2 regions of the Paenibacillus sp. 8b26 genome follow, and region 1 is predicted to be linked to the other one. Evidence: riboswitches for the same ligand, from Rfam matches in the RefSeq annotation. Region 1 holds a riboswitch; the other holds the start of a gene.
What was found. Region 1 has a riboswitch for ZMP and ZTP ahead of ACQ4MX_RS17700 (TIGR01440 family protein). Riboswitches for the same ligand answer to the same signal wherever they lie in the genome.
Positions count from the first base shown of each region.

Region 2: linked by a shared signal. The riboswitch ahead of ACQ4MX_RS09410 (bifunctional 5,10-methylenetetrahydrofolate dehydrogenase/5,10-methenyltetrahydrofolate cyclohydrolase) and the one ahead of ACQ4MX_RS17700 (TIGR01440 family protein) in region 1 are both predicted to bind ZMP and ZTP.

Region 1 covers NZ_CP192445.1:3,829,513-3,836,202, forward strand. Annotated here, with positions in the region: gene spoIIR (stage II sporulation protein R) at 1-97, shown strand, start outside; gene ACQ4MX_RS17685 (L-threonylcarbamoyladenylate synthase) at 280-1,518, shown strand; gene ACQ4MX_RS17690 (manganese efflux pump MntP family protein) at 1,717-2,277, shown strand; gene ACQ4MX_RS17695 (low molecular weight protein arginine phosphatase) at 2,362-2,946, shown strand; ZMP/ZTP riboswitch at 3,025-3,106, shown strand; gene ACQ4MX_RS17700 (TIGR01440 family protein) at 3,391-3,978, shown strand; gene glyA (serine hydroxymethyltransferase) at 4,106-5,356, shown strand; gene ACQ4MX_RS17710 (carbohydrate ABC transporter permease) at 5,495-6,403, shown strand; gene ACQ4MX_RS17715 (carbohydrate ABC transporter permease) at 6,403-6,690, shown strand, end outside.
Region 2 covers NZ_CP192445.1:2,090,430-2,097,119, forward strand. Annotated here, with positions in the region: gene ACQ4MX_RS09390 (deoxynucleoside kinase) at 1-185, opposite strand, end outside; gene ACQ4MX_RS09395 (response regulator transcription factor) at 402-1,001, opposite strand; gene ACQ4MX_RS09400 (sensor histidine kinase) at 998-2,131, opposite strand; gene ACQ4MX_RS09405 (fatty acid desaturase) at 2,204-3,259, opposite strand; ZMP/ZTP riboswitch at 3,479-3,563, shown strand; gene ACQ4MX_RS09410 (bifunctional 5,10-methylenetetrahydrofolate dehydrogenase/5,10-methenyltetrahydrofolate cyclohydrolase) at 3,677-4,543, shown strand; gene ACQ4MX_RS09415 (cyclodeaminase/cyclohydrolase family protein) at 4,540-5,175, shown strand; gene ACQ4MX_RS09420 (hypothetical protein) at 5,345-6,355, shown strand; gene ACQ4MX_RS09425 (stalk domain-containing protein) at 6,377-6,690, shown strand, end outside.

The sequences.
Region 1 (6,690 bases):
ACGGACGAATGCTGCTGACAAGGAGCCGGAAGTACGTTTTTTTCTATGGGATGCGTTGACGGGGCTGTGGGCATGGGCGAGTGGCTTGTTTGCCTAAGCGTCGTGAGCTGTAGAAAAGAGAACAACGGGTGGATGATTCCGGTATGTTATAATGAAATATAGGTTTTACAGCTATGAGACATGGACAGATTCGGTTCAGGTAAGCTGCCAAGGCAAGTTCTTTGACCATAGAGCAAACTGAACAGGACTGTATGACAATAACGTATGGGATGATCTGATATGAGCGATAAATCGAATCAAATACAAGGTTTGTGCGGAGAGTCTGCGCAAAAGGAAAAATGTGAATCGGTACTGGATGAACAGGGGCTTCATGAGCTAAAGCCGCCGTTGGCGGCTTCCCATACGAATTGGTGGGACGTCAGAGGCTTGGTGGTTAAAGGGGATTTCTCTGGTGAAATATTATCCGGACAAGCCCTTGTCGCGGCGGAAAAAGGCATTCGTGAGGCTGCTGTGCTGCTGCAAGCAGGAGAGACCGTAGCGTTCCCTACCGAGACGGTGTACGGCTTGGGCGCGGATGCGCGTAGCACGGAAGCGGTAGAATCAGTATTCGCCGCCAAAGGGCGTCCTTCCGATAATCCGCTGATCGTGCATATTTCCGACCCTGCCCAGTTGGATGGCATGGTAACGGAAGTGAATGATACGGCGCGGGCGCTGATGGATGCGTTCTGGCCGGGACCGCTAACGCTGGTGCTGCCCGTAATTCCGCAAGCACTGTCGCCCCGTGTGACGGCGGGGCTGGACACGGTCGGCGTGCGCATGCCAGATCATCCGGTAGCGCTGCGCCTGATTGCGGAAGCGGGCTGTCCGCTGGCTGCGCCAAGCGCCAATCGCTCGGGCAGGCCCAGTCCGACCCTTGCACAGCATGTGCGGGAGGACCTGGAGGGCCGCATCGGCGGCATTTTGGACGGTGGCCCCACGGGTGTGGGGCTGGAGTCCACGGTGGTGCAGGCCGGTGACGACGGAACCGTCACCATCCTACGCCCCGGCGGCGTGACGGCCGAGCAGCTCGCTGCGGTCGCTCGCGCCGTCGAGCTGGACCCGGCGCTCGCCGCCGCTTCGCCCGGCGAGGACGCCGATTGCCCGGCACCACGTTCGCCGGGCATGAAGTACACGCACTACGCGCCACGAGGCCGCTTGAGCGTAGTGCAAGGCCCGTCATCCGCGGAGGTGACGGGCTGGATTTGCGCTGCGCTGGCGGAGGCGTCCGCGCGTGGAGAGCGCACGGCGGTGCTCGCGTTCGACGAGCATGCCGCCGGCTATGCCGGAGAGCGTGTCTACACGCTAGGCAAGCTGGACGCACTCCATGAGGCGGCGCAGCGCCTGTACGGCGTGCTGCGCCGCTGCGACGAGGAAGGCGTCACCTACATCTTGGCGGAAGCTTGTCCGCCAAAAGGACTGGGAGACGCCGTTATGAACCGCCTGCTTAAAGCAGCAGGCCATCGGGTCGTCCGTCTCTAGGACGATCCGGACACTATCCAAATATTTCCCGAATATTTCCTATACATGCAGTCCCCACGTTTGCATGGATTGACCTTTTCGGCATAGTTGGCCCCTCTCCTTATCCCGGTACAAGCATGGTAAACCGTATGCTTGTACTGTTTTGCTTCTTGTCCGCATAACGTTTACAAGAGCGGACGGATATTGGGGGGATGGAGTATGCTGGCAGCCTCTGCCCATGTCGGGCAGATTGTAACGATTCTGGTCATGGCTGTAGCGCTGGGGATGGATGCGTTATCGTTAGGCGTGGGGATCGGCATGAAGGGGATACGCCTGCGAGACGTGCTGCGGATCAGCACGGTCATTGGCTTTTTTCACATACTGATGCCATTGCTGGGTATGTTCACAGGCCATTATATGAGTTCTTTACTGGGTCATGTGACGACCTATTTTGCAGGGGGATTGCTTATCCTTTTGGGCGGGCATATGGTGTATAATTCCTTCAAAGGTGACGGGGTACAGGTGCTGGACCATCGTTCTCCCCTGGGCCTATTACTATTTTCGCTTGGGGTGAGCGTCGACTCCTTTTCTGCTGGGGTATCACTGGGCATGTTCCAGAGTGATTTGGTGCTGACCGTTCTGACGTTTGGCTTTTGCGGGGGAGCGATGGCGATGCTGGGACTGCTGTTGGGCCGCAAGGTCAGCCGCAATCTGGGAGACTATGGAGAAGCGGTGGGCGGTGCCATTTTACTGGCGTTTGGCTTTATGTTTATGTTTTGATTTTGGGGCGGACAGTGTAAAATAAATACAGGATTTTAGTAATCCTCTGTTTATATATTTTTTAACTTACGGGGGGTGAAGACGTTGAAACATATCTTATTCGTTTGCACAGGGAACACCTGTCGCAGTCCAATGGCTGAAGGGATGCTGCGCAAGCTGTCTGCTGAGCACGGGCTAGGGTTGGAAGTGCGCTCGGCAGGAGTAGCCGCGATGGAGGGTACGCCCATTTCCCGACATGCAGAGGCAGTGCTACGTGACCACAATATCTCGGATCAAATCACCTCAACTTCTTTGAACGGTGGGCTTGCTGAGTGGGCACATCTGATTTTAACCTTGACCCAAGGGCATAAGCAGCACGTCATTCAGCGCTTTCCCCAAACGGTGGGCAAAGTGTTTACGCTCAAGGAATATGTGGAGGACCGGGATTCAGTGCTGAATGATGTACAGGAGCTGGATGGTCTGTACGCTTCGCAACAACTGATGGGATCATTAGGTCAGGAGCTTTCGGCACGGGAGCGTGAGCGGATGATTGAACTGCGTCAACGTATTCCGGGCTTTGATATTTCCGATCCGTTCGGCGGGTCGCGTGAAGATTACGATGTCGCGGCTGCGGAAATCCGAACGGCGCTGCACAAGCTGGTGGACAAGCTGAAGGCCTTGTCCGAATAAAGTTTGTATCACTCATCTATTTTGTACGGGATCTGTTGATTTTCGGCGGTTAATCCGTTAAGATAAGGTGGAAAAACAAGAATCCGGTGTAACTGGCGACAAAAGTGGGGTTAACCACGATGGAGCACCGGATATACGGCCGGTCGCCTGGGCAAAAGAGCAAATCCACATAGGCTGTGGACTGCTCTTTTTTCGTATATGAGCTAGGTCCGGCCTCCAGTGTCCTTCCGTCCAGACAAATGGCTATTATTCTTCCGCATGCTGTTACTTCGAGTATCCAAACCGAGAGAGGGTCCTTTAAGCAGCTTTTCCATTTTTCCTGCTCGAAATCCGATTCATCGGCTATAATATAGTCAGATTGTGATATCAGGAAAGAGTGTGTTGAACATGGGGCATAAGCCCGTGCCCAGTCACTGTGGGGCTGTTCAACCAAAGGAGGTTCCAATGGTAGGACAATTGGATCATGAGGTTACGCTTGAAGCACAGACCGCTTCTGTCGTGAAGGAAATCGCAGAGGCAGCCAGTCTCAAAGCTGGTCGCTTGTTGGTTATCGGCGTAAGCACCAGTGAGGTGGCGGGAAGCCGGATTGGCACGGCGGGAGCGCTCGATGTGGCACAGCAATTGCTGGCTGGAGTGGAATCTGTTCGCAGGGCGTACGGTTTTGATGTGGCGTTTCAATGCTGTGAGCATTTGAACCGTGCGCTGGTGGTTGAACGAGCCGTGCTGGAGCGGCTGGGATTGACGGAGGTCGCCGCTGTTCCCGTTCGTACGGCAGGCGGATCTATGGCTACCGCCGCCTATCGTGCGCTGGAAGATGCATGTCTGGCGGCGAATGTACAGGCGCATGCGGGGGTAGACATTGGTGAGACGCTGATCGGTATGCATTTGCGACCGATTGCCGTTCCGTTTCGTCCAGGCCTCCGCTGGATTGGCGAAGCGCGTGTGACGGCGGCGTTCACTCGTCCTCCGCTCATTGGCGGACAACGAGCAGTGTATAGTCTGGAGCAAGAAGGCGGCGGAAGCTGCGACTAGCATTTGTATTTTGGCTTGGACTGCATGTTTTACTGATCTTTTTTGCATTGATGATGAGGTACCCAACAGAGGAGCAGGCGCTTGCCTGTATACCTGACAATTGACCATGGAGAGGGAGTAATCAATCATGATGGAACATCTGCGTAAAAGTGACCCGGCAGTGCTGGAAGCAATGGGACTTGAACTGAAACGACAACGCCACAATATCGAGCTGATCGCATCCGAAAATATCGTCAGCGAAGCGGTAATGGAAGCAATGGGCTCCGTATTGACGAATAAATATGCTGAAGGTTATCCAAGCAAACGCTACTACGGTGGCTGTGAGCATGTGGATATCGTCGAGGACATTGCACGCGACCGTGCCAAAGAACTGTTCGGTGCAGAGCATGCTAACGTACAAGCTCACTCTGGAGCGCAAGCGAACATGGCGGTATATCTGGCAGCTCTTAAACCTGGAGATACCGTACTGGGTATGAACCTGGCGCACGGTGGCCATCTGACACACGGAAGTCCGGTTAACGCCTCCGGCTTGCTGTATAACTTTGCCGCTTACGGCGTACGTGAAGACAACTTCCGCATCGACTATGATGAAGTGCGCAAGGCAGCCTTCAAGCATCGCCCTCGTCTGATTGTAGCCGGAGCGAGCGCGTATCCGCGTACCATCGATTTTGAAGCCTTCGCTTCCATTGCCAACGATGTGGGCGCTCTGTTCATGGTCGATATGGCACATATCGCGGGTCTTGTGGCAGCAGGTATTCATCCAAGTCCGGTTCCGCATGCTCAATTTGTAACAACAACGACACACAAAACGCTGCGTGGTCCGCGTGGGGGTCTGATTCTGACTCGCAAAGCGTGGGCACAAGCAATTGATAAAGCGATTTTCCCAGGTACTCAAGGGGGTCCGTTGATGCATGTGATCGCATCTAAAGCCGTTGCCTTGGGTGAAGCGCTCCAGCCTTCCTTCAAAACCTATGCGCAAAACGTAGTTCGCAACGCCCAGGTGCTGGCTGAGACATTGCTGGCTGAAGGCATTAACATTGTATCCGGCGGTACGGATAATCACTTGATGCTGCTGGACACGCGTAACTTGAACATCACTGGAAAAGAAGCGGAGCATGTGCTGGATTCCGTGGGCATCACGGTCAACAAAAACGCAATTCCTTTCGACCCGACCAGTCCATTCGTTACCAGCGGAATCCGCATTGGTACACCTGCTGCAACATCCCGTGGTATGGATGAAGAGGCTATGGTCAAAATCGGTAAAATCATTGCTGAAACTCTCAAAAATCCGAAGGATGATACGGTATTGTCTAAAGCCAGCCAAGCTGTTGGCGAACTGACAGACAAATTCCCGATCTACCCAGATACTCAATACTAATCTACTTACTTGTTTGATAAGGCTGTTTTTCTTCCGTAAGCCGGAGGAGAAACAGTCTTTTTTTAATTTCTAACGACTCGAAACTTACATTTTTGGGTAATAAGCGATTACGGTAAGGATTTGTCGTCGCTTTCCTTCATGATCTACAACAAAGGAGTGATTGCATTGAGTCAAAGAAAATCCGCGCAGTTATTACAGCAGCTCATATTTGTAGGACCGTTGGCGTTGTTTTTCGTCTTGATTATGGTCATTCCATTCCTGCTGGGTCTGTATTATTCCATGACGAACTGGGATGGAGTATCTGAAAATGTTCAGTGGCTCGGGTTAGGGAATTACGTACACATTTTCAGGGATGATCCAGACTTCCGTAATGCGTTCTGGTTCACGGTCCGTTTTACCGTATGTGGTGTGATTCTGACCAACCTGATCGGCTTTTTCCTGGCGTATGTTCTTACAAAGCCGTTGCGTACCCGTAATGCGCTGCGTACTGTATTTTTTATGCCTAATATGATCGGCGGTTTGCTGCTGGGCTTCATCTGGCAGTTTATCTTTGTGCGCGGCTTTTCTGCGGTGGGAGAGGCTACAGGACTGTCCTTCTTCAATCTGCCGTGGCTTGGTGACGGGCCAACCGCTTTCTGGGGAACCGTCATTGTATTTGTATGGCAATATGCTGGCTATCTCAAGGTTATTTACATATCCTCGTTAAATAATGTCCCTCATGCTCTTATAGAATCTGCCCAGATTGACGGTGCGAGCCGCAGACAGATTTTGCGTCATATCGTGGTGCCGTTGATTATGCCAGCCGTAACCGTATGCCTGTTTCTGGCGATATCCTGGTCCTTTAAAGTATTTGAGTTGAATTTAGCGTTGACCAAGGGCGGACCATTCAAGTCGACGGAGTCTGTTGCGTTGGACATATATAATGAAGCGTTTACAAATAACCGCCTTGGATTGGGTACAGCCAAAGCCATTATTTTCTTTGTCATCGTTGCGATCATTACCAGCATTCAGGTGCGTCTGACGAAGAAAAAGGAGGTCGAAATGTAATGGGGAAAACATCAAACTACCGTTTGGGTACATGGGTTGCTGAAATCCTGCTCATTGTGATCGGGTTGATCTTTCTGGTTCCGTTCTACTTTTTGCTCGTCAATTCCGTTAAATCCTTTGGCGACATTTTGGCTCATTCCGCCTCGTGGCCGATGACCTTCCATTTTGAGAACTATGCGAATGCCTGGAATAAAATAAATTTTCCTACAGCACTGGGGAATTCGTTGATCGTCACGATTGTCAGCAATGCACTTCTGCTGCTAATCAGCTCGATGGCTGCTTACCAG
Region 2 (6,690 bases), 1.7 Mb from region 1:
AGAAAGAACATTTCCAGTTGGAAGCTCCACTCATCTATATTTTGATAAAATTTATCGAGAAACGGGTTCTCCTCGACAATCTCTTTAATAATCGGCATATGCAGCTCCGTTGAAAGCATCGAAGCCAAAGTCGTTTTTCCTGCTCCGATCGGCCCTTCAACAGCTATAAATGGGGCTTGTTTCATGTGGTTCTGTTCCTCCTTGTACTTCGGTCCATCCCATGGATAGCTATCCTATTGTATCACAAGGAAGTAGGCTAAAGGCATATCAAATCTTGCCTTCCTGAATCCGTATTTTCCGTTAACTTTCTCCTATGTATCCTCCAATAAAACAACAAAACAGAGAGGCTATGTCTTCCTTCATAGCTACCCTGTTTCTCCTAGGACATTTCTGTCTCCCGCTTATTTAAACCAGCCCTTTTCATTAAAGCGCGTAATCGCCTCAATCCGGTTGCTGACACCCAGCTTATCCAGAATGACTGAAATGTAATTGCGCACCGTCCCTGTCGTCAGGTACAGCTCACCGGCAATCTCTTTGGTGTTCTTCCCGTCAGCAATGAGCGCCAAGACGGTCTTCTCACGCTCGGTCAGCGGGTTAACTTCGGCATAAGCATCATCTACCAGCTCCGGAGCATAAATGCGACGGCCTGCCATAATACTTCGAATCGAAGAAGCCAGTTCTTCACTGGGACTGTCCTTGAGCAGATAACCGTGCGTGCCTGCCTTGATGGCCCGTTCAAAATATCCGGGACGGGCAAACGTGGTCAGAATCAGCACCTTGCAATTCAAGCCCTTAAGTTCCTCAGCCGCATCCAATCCGCTCTTGATTGGCATTTCGATATCCATGATGCATATATCCGGCTGATGCAGCTTGACCAGCTCTAAAGCCTCTTCCCCGTTGCTTGCTTTTCCGACTACTTTCATGTCCTCTTCCAAGTCCAGCAGGGAGGCCAAAGCACCCAGCAGCATACGCTGGTCTTCCGCAATGACGATTCGAATCATGGCCCCACCTCCTCATTTGGCTTTTCAGTGATATTCGGCACTTTAATAATCAGGGCCGTTCCCTGATCTGAACGCAGTTCCATACACCCGTTCACAAATTCGAGCCGTTCCTTCATCCCTTTCAGACCATTCCCCCGAAAGGCTGCATTTTCTCCCGTAACGCCGACTCCATTGTCCTGAATCCGAAGGGTCAGCTCCTTACGAGACGGCTCAATGGCAATGGAGCAGGCTGTAGCGCCACTGTGCTTAACCACATTGGTCACCGCCTCTTTCATGCACATACTGAGCACATTCTCGTTCATTAAGGACGTATGCTCCAGCTTCGGATCGCCCTCCAAGGTGAATTCAATGTGAGCAGCCTTTAAAATCTGCCGAATACGCAGTAATTCATCCTCTAATCGCATACCTCGCATCTGAGTGACCATTTCCCGCACTTCTTTTAACGCACTTCTCGCCGTAAGACGAACATCGTTAATTTCAGCGTGAGCCCGCTCCGGGTACTGATCCATCAGCTTGCCAGCCAAATCACTTTTCAGTCCGATGAGTGACAGCTTCTGACCGAGAGTATCATGCAGGTCGCGCGCAATTCTTTGCCGCTCCTCCAGCTTAATCAATTCCGATATTTTCTTATTGGCATCCTCCAATTGCACTTGAAGCCGATCACTTTTATTTCGGTTAAAAGTGGTTATCGGAATCAAGATTACACCAAGCAGATTCAATAAAATAAAGGGAAGCTGCTTAATAAAAACAGGATCTTGAGCTACGAAGCCGTAATTGATCAATCCAATGGTACAGACCATCAGAACAATATACAGTGTAGTGAATGCGGCCTTGCTTTTGATATTACCGATCAGAAAGGCGATAAATATCGAGAAATACATATAGCTGAATAACAGCGTCATGGTAATGGATATCGCAATCTGTACACTGGTCCAGAAGTAGATCAGCCAGCCTTGAGAGACAAAAGCCAGTACATAACAAGCAAAAAACACTAAAATAATGGCGGTACCCAGCACAATATGGCTTGTAGATGAGGAGCTAAAATAATAGAAGGGCAGGATATAAAAGACGACCCATACATAAGGGTTAAGTCCCGTATTTCTTTGGAAAATCTGATACCATTTTTGCATCCTGCCCACCCTTTATCATTTCACTAATTCAGCTTATATCCCTTATCTTATCATACCGTGTTTCGTACAAAGTTATTTTCTTTCCGTGCTCACAACAGGTACAGGGACGGGTTTCGTAACGGCAGCACGTTTGCTGAGCAACGGCTTCACTTGTTTAAAGGTCAAAAAGGTTTTCGTGCTTTCATCCCAAAGCCGGAACTTCAGAGATTGCAGACTTGTGCTCACCGTGATAGTCGTCGCTTTTTGAAGCTGCGGGGTGGCATCATGCGCCTTCTCCAAATTGTAATTCGGTACTTTCGGACTCAAATGATGAACGTGATGGAAGCCGATATTGCCCGTAATCCATTGCAACACCTTAGGAAGCTTATAATAAGAGCTGCCTTCTACGGCTGCATTAATATAGCTCCAGTCTTCATCATGCTCAAAATACGAATCCTCAAACTGATGTTGTACATAGAACAACCAGATTCCCAGCACACCTGATACAAAAAAAATAGGTGCCTGTATCAAAACAAAATTCTGCCATCCGATGGCCCAGCACAACAGAGCGTACAATACGACGAGGGATACATTCGTCAAATAGGTGTTCATTTTTTCCTTGCGTTTTGCCTTCTTTGTGTTAAAGCGATAGGAAATCAAAAAAGTGTAGATCGGACCGAGTCCGAACATCCCCCATGGACTCCGGTATACACGATAAGCCAGTCGTGTCCATGCAGAAGCTTCTACATACTCTTCCACCGTAAGCACCCACATATCACCTGTGCCCCGTTTGTCCAGATTACTGCTGGTTGCATGGTGGATCGCGTGGCTATTTTTCCATTGGTCATACGGGCAAAGTGTAATAATACCTGTAATCGTGCCCACAATGTCATTCAGCCTGCGGCTTTTGAAGAACGATTGATGACCGCAATCATGAAAAATAATAAATGCTCGTATAACAAATCCGGAAGTAATAATAGTAATCGGAAGAGTCAGCCAATACGATACCGACAGACTAAGATAAGCGGCATACCATAGCAGGATCAGTGGACCCAGGGTATTAATGAGTTGCAGAACGCTGGATTTCGTGTTTATTTTCTCATAGGGAGCCATATTTTTTTTCAATTGGGCTAATGGGAGTTGTGTCATACTTAATGTTGATCCTCCTTTAAAATGACGCCCGTATCTTGATCTCGTCAGGCGTACATGTTGATCTAACCTCAGTATAAAGAGATACCTGTGTTCGCTGTAGTCATAAACGTCATTTCGGGAGTATGACATTTGTCATATAGACAAATAACATGACCTCTTTGCCAAATGTTCACGGCTTTCTTTTCGGAAGATTATTTGTTAAAATATAAGACAAATAACGCTGTATGTGACTGGCGAAGTCAGTGGAATCAACCACGAGGGAGCATACAATGAAAGCGTGCCGTTCGCCTGGGAGAAGTATTTGCAGAGGATTCGTCTGTCGTGACGACCTTGTGCAAATACTTTTTTTCGTTTTACAAGACCATAACACCTTGTTGATTCCATTATGCGATAAATTTAGAGGAGGTTCAAACTATGGCTATCATTATGAAATCCAAAGAAGCAGCTGAGCAAGTGTATGCAACGATCCGTACCAAGGTAGAACAAATGAAACAGCAAGGGCATCGCCCTCATTTGGCAACACTGTTGGTAGAAGGCGATCCTGCCTCTGCCTACTACGCCCGGACCAAGCAAAAAATAGCGGAGAAGCTGGGCATCTCCTTTCATCTCCATACCTTTGACCGCCATGTAAGCGAAGCCGAACTCCTTCACCTGATCGGCAGCCTGAATGAAGCCTCCCATATACATGGTATTATGCTGGAATTGCCTCTTCCCCAGCATCTATCCGCCTCCGTCATTAAACAATCCATCGCCCCGTACAAGGATATTGATGGAATTACCCCAGGCAACAAGCTGGCTACCGTTACAGGTGAAAGCGGATTGTATCCCGCTACGCCTCAAGCCTGTATTGAACTGCTCAAGCATTACGGTCACACGTTGGCAGGCAAAAATGTTACCCTTGTCGGCATAGGACAGACGGTGGGACTCCCCCTTTTTCACATGCTGCAAAGAGAAAATGCCACCGTTACCGCCTGTCATGCAGGCACACGTGATATTGCAGAGCATTTGAGCCATGCAGACATTGCCTTTGTCGCAGTCGGATGCCCTGATGTGATTACACAGGATATGGTTCATCCCGGTCTAATTTTGGTAGATGCGGGAATTAACGAGACGCTGGAGGGAAAAATAGTGGGGGATGCCGCTTTAGACGTTGGGGAAAAGGTACATGCGATTTCTCCGGTTCCCGGCGGTGTCGGCACATTAACTACTGCGATTTTGTACAAGAATCTGCTCAAAGCAATAGATCTGCAACACTACTCCAGAGAGGTGGCCTATTCATGAGTGAACTGTCGTGGAGTGATTCCATCGGACTTTTTCTAAGAGAGGCTGGAAGTGCAGCGCCTACCCCCGGCGGAGGAAGTGTATCCGCACTGGCAGCGGCACTGGGCGCGGCTATGACCTCCATGACCGCCAACCTTTCCCAAGGAGAAAAGTACGCGCATGTTTATGGACAAATCACCGAAGTGATTCACAGCATGGCAAACCTGTCCACGCGCTGTGAGGAACTGATGACCGCAGACATTCAATCCTTTGAACAATACATGACCGCATTGCGCTTGCCCAAAGAAACAGACGAAGAAAAACGCTATCGTACCCATTCCCTACAGAACGCAGTGATCGCCGCCATTGAGGTGCCGATGCGTTTGCTGGAAGTATGCCGGGACGGAATGCAGCGTGCCTATAGTATTGTGGAACTGTCCAACAAAAATGTCATTTCTGATCTTGGCATAGGCGCAATCCTGTTTGAAGCTGCTGCTCAATCCGCCCTGCTTACCATTGACATTAACCTTGCTTCACTGAAAGATTTGGATTCCAAACACGCCTATGAAGCGAAAACGGCTGCACTCATCCATGAAATTGGACAAATCAAAGCTCAAACCTTATTGATCGTGCGTAGCCGAATAACAGGCTAAAAAAACAACCTCCAAATCCACACTAAGCGTGGGTTTCTGGAGGTTATTTTATTCGAATAGATGTGTTTTGGAAAACTTTTCTATATATTCTTCGTCTATTGATAAGGAGATATTCCCCAAGGCGTTATTTTCACCTTATATACATTGATGAAGAAATGAGGAAAAACGCATGAAAAGACGTACTCTGTTAATCAGTATGATCGCGTTGTTATTGTTCAGTTCCAGTGCATGGGCGGCCGGAGATGAATCGACGTCCCGTATTCGCTCCTATGACTCCGGGAGTCTGATTCAATCCGATGGGAGCTTGTGGTTATGGGGCTATAATCAATCCGTACCGACTCGTGTAGAGGATAAGCCCAACGTCGTCAGAACATATTCGAATATAATCCATGAAGGCGATCTGGTATTTACCTTACAGGATCATTCCGCCTGGTATGTGCCAAGAATTAATATTTCTGAACCCGTAAAATTCAACTCTCTGGAAGGACTACAGAGCATCGTAGACGTGCGTAGCTTGAATGATCATGTACTCGCCCTAAGCGCCGAAGGAACCGTATCATCTGCTGATCGAATCGAGAATGATAGCAACTTTGCTCCTTTTCAAACCCTATCCGGCATCGACGAGGTTACAGAATTGGATAGTTACTATGAAGAAAGACCGCAATATGAGGAACGCTGGATCTTCTTGAAGAAGGATGGAAGTGTATGGAAAAATACAAGGTCCTTGCAGGGCTTCGAGCCTGTTCCATCATTAAAGGATATTACTGCTATCTCCAAAAACATAGCCTTAAAGAAAGACGGTACTGTATGGACATGGCTCAAGGTATTTGAAAAAAATGCTACCCCATCCGAAGCTTTATCTGCATCGCAGATTCAAGCCTTATCGGACATCAAAACAATTAAGACCAATGGGAGTTCCAATCTCGCGATTGATCGACAAGGACGGTTATGGTTCTGGGGTGAAACGGTCACAGGTTACTCGGATAGTACAACCTATCACAACGAAAATAACCCTGTATTGTTAACAGGTATAAAGGATGTCAAAGACGTCTTTATCGTTGAACGCTCTATCCTTGCACTGACGACAAGCGGGAATGTATATGAAGCGTCCTTGGAAGGCGAGAAATTATCGTCCACTGTCCCTTTTAAATTACTCGCCAAAAATATTCAAAGCATCTAGGCTGGATTACGGCATGCGATCATGCAAAAAACAGACGGCACCCTATGGGGCTGGGGGGTCAACAAACATGCGCAGCTTGGCATAGGGGATTATGAATTTCTCTACAGTACGCCGGTTCCTGTACAAAAGCCGATTCTCGTCCTTCTCAATGATACACCTGTCTCTCTAAGTAACGGTGTCATTACCCGCAACGGGCAGGCGTTTATTCCCCTTCGTTCTGTTTTTGACAAGCTGGGGGCGGAGGTCACTTATGATTTTAACAGCAAAATAGCGGAAATTAATCAGTCCAAGACAGGAGCCAATCCCGTCTCTCTGCAAATTAATCTTAAAAACGG